DNA from 2 places in the Edwardsiella piscicida genome. Region 2 is predicted to be linked to the other one. Evidence: riboswitches for the same ligand, from Rfam matches in the RefSeq annotation. Region 2 holds a riboswitch; the other holds the start of a gene.
The links. Region 2 has a riboswitch for thiamine pyrophosphate ahead of thiC (phosphomethylpyrimidine synthase ThiC). Riboswitches for the same ligand answer to the same signal wherever they lie in the genome.
Positions count from the first base shown of each region.

Region 1: another riboswitch for thiamine pyrophosphate. It lies ahead of thiM (hydroxyethylthiazole kinase); the one in region 2 lies ahead of thiC (phosphomethylpyrimidine synthase ThiC).

Region 1 covers NZ_CP090968.1:1,149,426-1,153,059, reverse strand. The annotation lists gene L1P05_RS05175 (hypothetical protein) at 1-331, shown strand, start outside; gene thiD (bifunctional hydroxymethylpyrimidine kinase/phosphomethylpyrimidine kinase) at 342-1,157, opposite strand; gene thiM (hydroxyethylthiazole kinase) at 1,154-1,957, opposite strand; TPP riboswitch at 1,992-2,088, opposite strand; gene uraH (hydroxyisourate hydrolase) at 2,187-2,594, opposite strand; gene dcuC (C4-dicarboxylate transporter DcuC) at 2,704-3,634, opposite strand, start outside.
Region 2 covers NZ_CP090968.1:194,063-197,696, reverse strand. The annotation lists gene hemE (uroporphyrinogen decarboxylase) at 1-77, opposite strand, end outside; gene nudC (NAD(+) diphosphatase) at 125-898, opposite strand; TPP riboswitch at 1,066-1,181, shown strand; gene thiC (phosphomethylpyrimidine synthase ThiC) at 1,292-3,223, shown strand; gene thiE (thiamine phosphate synthase) at 3,223-3,634, shown strand, end outside.

The sequences.
Region 1 (3,634 bases), 960 kb from region 2:
CCGCCTGCACCAGTGGCTACAGCGCGATCCGCAGACCTTGGAGCACGACGGTGACTACGCCGGGCGCTGGTACGATGGCCTGTTCATCGCCACTCGGGCCGCCAGCGAATCCAACCCGTGGCCCTCGCTGCTGCTGAGCTGGAAAAGCCCGCAGCGTCAGGCCAGCTATCTGATCGGCTGGCTGGCCGGCGAGGCGGATAAACCGACGCTGGCCCTGGCGCTGCGCCCGGACGCTGAAATGCCGTTTTTCACCCTCAACCGCTTCGACGCCGAGCACCTGCAGCGGCTCGCCGCGCTGAATGCGCTAGCGACGCAGCACGCCGCCGCCTAACTCCAGCCTCTTACCACCAGCGGTAAAAGTGGTGCACCGGGCCAATGCCCTGTCCCACCTGCAGGGAGTCCGCGGCCATCAGCGCCCCCTGCAGATACGCCTTCGCGGCGGCAACGGTAGCGCGCCAGTCCTCATGGCGCGGGCGCAGCGCCGCCAGCGCCGCGGACAGGGTGCAGCCCGTCCCGTGAGTATGGCGCGTCGCCACGCGCACCGCGCTAAAGCGCTCGGCGGCGCCGTCGCGGGTCAGCAGCCAGTCGGGGCTCTCCCCGCCCCGCAGGTGTCCCCCCTTCATCAATACCGCCTGACACCCCAGCGCCAGCAGCGCTTCACCCTGGGCAACCATCGCCGTCTCATCTTCCGCCATCGAACACCCCAGCAGCGCGGCGGCCTCCGGCAGATTGGGGGTGATCAGCGAGACCTGCGGCAGCAGCTGCTCGCGAATCGCGCTGACGGCCTGCGGCGCCAGCAGCGCATCGCCGCTTTTGGCCACCATAACCGTATCCAGAACGACGTACGGCAGCGGGTAGCGCGTCAGCGTCTGAGCGACGCAGGCGACGATATCGGCGCTGGCCAGCATGCCAATTTTCGCGCTGTCGATACGCACATCGCTCAGCACGGAGTCCAGCTGCGCCCGAACAAACCCGGTGTCGATAGGGTAAACCGACTGTACGCCGCGGGTATTCTGGGCCACCAGCGCGGTGATGACGCTGGTGCCATAGGCGCCCAGCGCGGAAAAGGCTTTGAGATCGGCCTGGATCCCGGCACCGCCGCTGGGATCGGTACCGGCGATGGTCAGGGCATTAATCCGTTCTGCGCGCATACTCATGCCCCCTCCCCCGCGATGACGGCGGGCTGAAGGCCATACAGGGCATCCAGGAAATGGGGCGTGAAGCTGCCGGGACCGCTGGCCTGCGCCGCCGCCCGCTGACCCGCCAGCGCCATCACCCGACAGGCGCTGGCTACCGCCGTCAGACGATCGTCCAATACGCTGAAGGCCGCCGCCACCGCCGACAGCGCGCAGCCGGTACCGACGACCCGGGTCATCAGCGGATCACCGCCGTCGATCCGGTAGCTGTTATCTCCATCGGTCACGTAATCGCTGGCGCCGGTGATCGCCACCACCGCGCCGCTATCGCGCGCCAGCGCCGCTGCCGCCGGCAGCGCCGCCAGCGCATCATCCTGACTGTCGACGCCGCGTCCGCGCGAGGGGGCGCCGGCCAGCGCCAGGATCTCAGAGGCGTTGCCGCGAATCACCGCCGGGCGCAGGTGCAGCAGACGATGGGCGAAATCACTGCGGTAGCGCAGCGCACCGACGGCCACCGGATCCAGAACCCAGGGGGTTCCTGCTAGGTTGGCCGCCTCAATCGCCGCCAGCATACTGTCGGCGCGCGCGTCATACAGCGTACCGATATTGATCAGCAGCGCGTCGGCCAGCGCCGCAAACTGGCGGGCCTCCTCGGCCTGCACCACCATCGCCGGGGCTGCGCCCAGCGCCAGCAGCACGTTGGCCGTTAGACTTTGCACCACTTCATTGGTCAGGCAGTGAACCAGCGGCGCGCGCTGGCGTAAGGTCATCAGCGCCTGAGCGCACAGCGCATCAGGCAGGGGGGCGGGTTGTGTCAACATGGCGTCTCTCCCACCGGCGTGAAGAAGGCGGCGCGGTCAGACACCGTGACTTCCCTACGCTGGCATTATCCAGATCAGGTAATACGGGTATTTCTCAGCCTTCACGTAGAAGGGCACCCCGAGTCAGTTGTTCATCAAAATACTGTCATTAACACACGGTTAATCCAGCGGCAGGATAATACTCACGCCGGCGATTGTAAATGCGCGGCGGCACACCGCGCGGGCGACGTTAGCTGCCGCGGTACGTAGCGTAGCCATACTGGCTTAGCAGCAGCGGCACATGCAGCTTTTCATTCTGCTGCGTTACCTGGAATAAGACCGGCACCTCCGGGAAAAAGGTCTCCTGCCCCTGACCATGAAAATAGGCGCCCGTTTTAAAGGTCACCCGATAGACGCCGGGGTCCATATCGGCGGCCGCCGGGTACAGCGAGCGGACGCGGCCGTCGTTATCCGTCGCGGCGTGGGCGATCTCACGCCACGCGCTGCCATCCTGCCTTTCCAGCATCACCGCCACCCCGGGGGCCGGTTTTCCCGTCTGCTGATTCAGGATATGCACGCTCAGCGTGCCCACCGGCGCGGCCTGCGCCGCCGCGCCGATTACAGATAACATCGCGGTAAGTAAAAGCATTTTTTTCATCACTGGGCTCCCATGTTATGTCATCCCTTCGGCAGCCTAGCAAAATGCGTCCCCCGCTTTATTAAACTTTTCGTTATCTTTTCAGCGCAATCACCCCATACCCTGCGCGCTACAGCGGCAGCAGGGTAAAGGTCAGCAGCAGATTCATCAGCGCCGCGACCGCCATCGGAATCGCGGTACGCTTAATCACCAGGAAAGGCGATACGCCGGCGATGCCGGCAATCGCCACGATCGCCGGGGTAATCGGCGACACCGTACGGCCGAAGCTGGTCATTATCTGCATCGGCAGCAGCAGCGTCACCACGTCCACCTTGAGGAAGGCGGCGATCTTGGGGATCAGGGCCGCAAAGGAGAAAAAGGCCGCATTACCGGAGCCCATCAAAAACGCCGATAGTGCCAGCACGGCGCTCATCGCCACGATCATCGCCCCGCTGCCAAACCCTGCGTCTTGAGCCGCAGAGACCAGCGTATCGACGGCGCCGATCTTCAGCAGGCCGCTGGCGAAGTACTCCCCGCAGACGATCAGCGAGACCACCAGCACAAACTGGCGCCCCATTCCCTCAAAAAACAGCATAAAGCTGTCCAGAACCGCCCGCGCGCTGCGCAGCCGCACAAACTCGAAGAGCAGCGCGACGACGGTGCTGATCAGCATGGCGGTGGTCACATCCAGCTTAATCAGCGGATGAAACAGCGGACTAAAGCCGATAATCAATACCAAAGGGATCACCGGCAGGATAGCGTAGATACGCGGCGGCGCATCGCGCGTATCCGCCTCATGGCCTATCGTCTGCTGGGGGGCAAAGACAAAGCCATCGCGGCGATCCCACCAACGCTGGACAACGTAGTGGGTGACCGCCACGGCGCAGATGATCGGCAGGGTAAAGGGGAGCTGATGTGAAACGAAATAGACCGCGGGCTCCAGCTGCGCCGTCTGCGCCGCCAAGACCACGTTACCGGAGCCGGGACCGTGATCGATAAACTGGCAGCAGCCGATCACGCCCAGCGCCGAGGCCGGGCTGATCCCCGACCGGATCAGAATC
Region 2 (3,634 bases):
ATCATCCATACCGGGGTCACATCGACCGGCTGGCGCAGCAGCGCGCGCAGGTAGCGATCGTTTTTCAGTTCGGTCATCCTTCGGCTCCCATTATTATTTGATGGCATTGTAACATGCGGTCTGCTTATTCATGCTGCGCCCGGCACAGCGCGACGGTGTCTTCGATCAGACGGCGGGCTACGGTGCCGGCCGGGGGGAGCTGCGGCAAACGATCATAGCGATACCAATCGGCCTCCTGCAGCTCTTTAGGATCGTGGCACAGGTCGCCGGCGGCATAGTCGGCCAGAAAGGCCATCATCAGCGAATGGGGAAACGGCCACGGCTGCGAGGTCACGTAGCGCAGGTTCTTCACCTGCAGTCGGCTCTCCTCAAAAATCTCCCGCGCCGCCGCCTGCTCCAGGGTCTCCCCCACTTCGACAAAGCCCGCCAATACGGTATAGATTCCGTTACGGTGGCGATTATGCCGCGCCAGCAGAATGTGATCATCACGGCGAATGGCAACGATGATGCAGGGGGCGATCTGTGGGTAATAGCGCTGCTGACAATGAGCGCATAGACGCGCCCACTCCTGCTGGCTCGCGTGCATCGGGTGCCCGCAGGAGCCGCAGAAACGGTGGGACTGAAAAAACTCCGCCAGCTGCACGCCGCGCCCGGCCAGCTGAAACAGGCCGCGATCGGCATCGATCAGCTGGCGAACCGACGTCATGTCCTGCGGATACGTCAGACACAGCAGCCATACCGGCATGCCTTGCCACTCACCGATGCGATACGCCGTCTCGCCGACCAAATGCCACTGAGCGGCGCTACCGTAGGGCAGCTCGCCCTCCGGCAGCCAGATACGTCCCCGATCGCTGACCACCCACCAGCCGCTATCGCTGTCACTCAATTGCTGTGCCACTGTCACCGTATAAACCCCTTACGCTCGATGGACGCGCCCGGCTTCCCCCGCGCAGGCAGCGCGCATCAAGTCTACGTCATTACTAAACATATTATTAACAATGCTTGCAGTTTCGCAGGCCGCTCCTTACACTGGCTCCCGCATCGTAGGCGCAGCCTGCGCTGCGCGCTATCTTGTCGGAGTGCCTAGCTGATACGCCGTATCACAGGCTGAGACCGTTGATTCGGGATCCGCGGAACCTGATTGGGCTAATACCCACGAAGGGAACAAGAGTAATTATCACGCTGAACCGGGCTCAGGCCCTTTTGAAACGTTCACCACTATTCATTACTCCTCTCCGAGCTCCAGACAAGCAATTTTTCCCTGTAACACCGTTGATGGCAGGAATTTGCTATGTCTACCCTTACTCACCGCGACGCGCCGCGTCGCCAGCGCCGGGCCCAGGCTCAGGCCTTTATCGATAATCTCCAGGCGCAAGCCTATCCCAGCTCCCAACGCATCTACCTGCAGGGCTCGCGAGCGGATATCCGCGTCCCCCTGCGCGAAATTAGCTTAAGTCCAACCCTGATCGGCGGAACGCCAGAGCAGCCGCAGTGGCGTGATAATGAAGCGATTGCGGTGTATGACACCTCCGGCGCCTATGGCGATCCGCAGGCGGAGATCGATCTACGCCGCGGACTGCCGGCCATACGCAGCGCCTGGATCGCGGAGCGCAACGACAGCGAGATCCTGCCGGGGCGCAGCTCAGACTATACTCGCCGCCGCCAGGCCGATCGGGATCTGGAGACGCTGCGTTTTGAACAGCGCTCATCCGCGCGGCGCGCGCGACCGGGACATCGCGTCACGCAGCTATACTATGCCAGACAGGGTATCATCACCCCAGAGATGGAGTTTATCGCGCTGCGTGAAAATATGGGGCGCGAGCGCATTCGCAGTGCCGTCTTACGTCAGCAGCACCCGGGGATCGCCTTCGGCGCCCACCTGCCGGACAATATCACGCCAGCGTTTGTCCGGGACGAGGTCGCCGCCGGGCGCGCCATCATTCCGGCCAACATTAACCACCCCGAGTCAGAGCCCATGATTATCGGGCGTAACTTTCTGGTAAAGGTCAATGCGAACATCGGCAGCTCATCTGTCACCTCCTCGATAGAGGAAGAGGTCGAAAAGCTGGTGTGGGCCACCCGCTGGGGCGCCGATACCGTGATGGATCTCTCTACCGGCCGCTATATTCACGAGACGCGCGAGTGGATCCTCCGCAACAGCCCGGTGCCTATCGGTACCGTCCCCATCTACCAGGCGCTGGAGAAGGTCAACGGCATCGCCGAGAACCTTGACTGGCCGCTGGTCCGGGATACGCTGTTAGAACAGGCGGAGCAGGGCGTGGACTATTTCACCCTGCACGCGGGCCTGCTGCTGCGCTTCATTCCGATGACCGCCGAGCGCCTGACCGGCATCGTATCGCGCGGCGGCGCCATCATGGCCAAATGGTGCCTGTCGCACCACCAGGAGAACTTCCTCTATACGCACTTCCGCGAGATCTGCGAGATCTGTAGCGCCTATGACATCGCGCTGTCACTCGGCGACGGCCTGCGGCCCGGATCGATCCAGGATGCCAACGATCCGGCACAGTTCGCCGAGCTGCATACCCTTGGCGAGCTGACCCGAATCGCCTGGGAATACGATGTGCAGGTGATGATCGAAGGTCCGGGCCACGTCCCCATGCACATGATTCAGCGAAATATGGAGGAGGAGCTCAGCCACTGCCACGAGGCTCCCTTCTATACGCTGGGGCCGTTAACGACCGACATCGCCCCCGGCTACGACCATTTCACCTCCGGCATCGGCGCCGCCATGATCGGCTGGTTCGGCTGCGCGATGCTGTGCTATGTCACGCCCAAGGAGCATCTGGGGCTGCCCGATAAGGATGACGTCAAGCAGGGACTCATCACCTATAAGATCGCGGCCCACGCCGCCGATCTGGCCAAGGGACATCCCGGCGCACAGATTCGCGATAACGCCATGTCCAAGGCCCGCTTCGAATTCCGCTGGGAGGATCAGTTCAATCTGGCGCTCGATCCGGTGACGGCGCGCGCCTATCACGATGCCACCCTACCGCAGGCATCCGGCAAGCTCGCTCACTTCTGCTCGATGTGCGGGCCAAAGTTCTGCTCCATGAAGATCTCTCGAGAGGTTCGTGAGCACGCCGCGCGCCAGCAGGCGGCCGACCCCGGCATGGCACAAATGGCGCAGCAGTTCCGAGATCAGGGCGGCGAAATCTATCTGGCGGACGTCACCGACAGCGCACCGTCGCGTAAGGAGTCGTAATGCGTCAGCCTCTCTTTGCTCCGGTTCCGACGCGCCTGGGGCTGTATCCGGTCGTCGACAGCGTTGAATGGATCGAGCGCCTTCTGCGCGCCGGAGTTCGCACCCTGCAGCTACGCATCAAAGATTGTCGCGAGGATCAGATCGGCGATGAGCTTGCCCAGGCGATTGCCCTAGGGCACCACTATCAGGCACGGCTGTTTATCAATGACTACTGGCGCCAGGCGATCCGCCTCGGCGCCTACGGCGTACACCTGGGCCAGGAGGATCTTGATCGGGCTGATCTGGCCGCCATTCGCCGCGCCGGGCTGCGCCTGGGCCTCTCCACGCACGACGATGCCGAGATGGATCGCGCGCTCGCAGCAGGGCCCTCCTACGTTGCGCTCGGCCACGTCTTTCCCACCGACAGCAAAC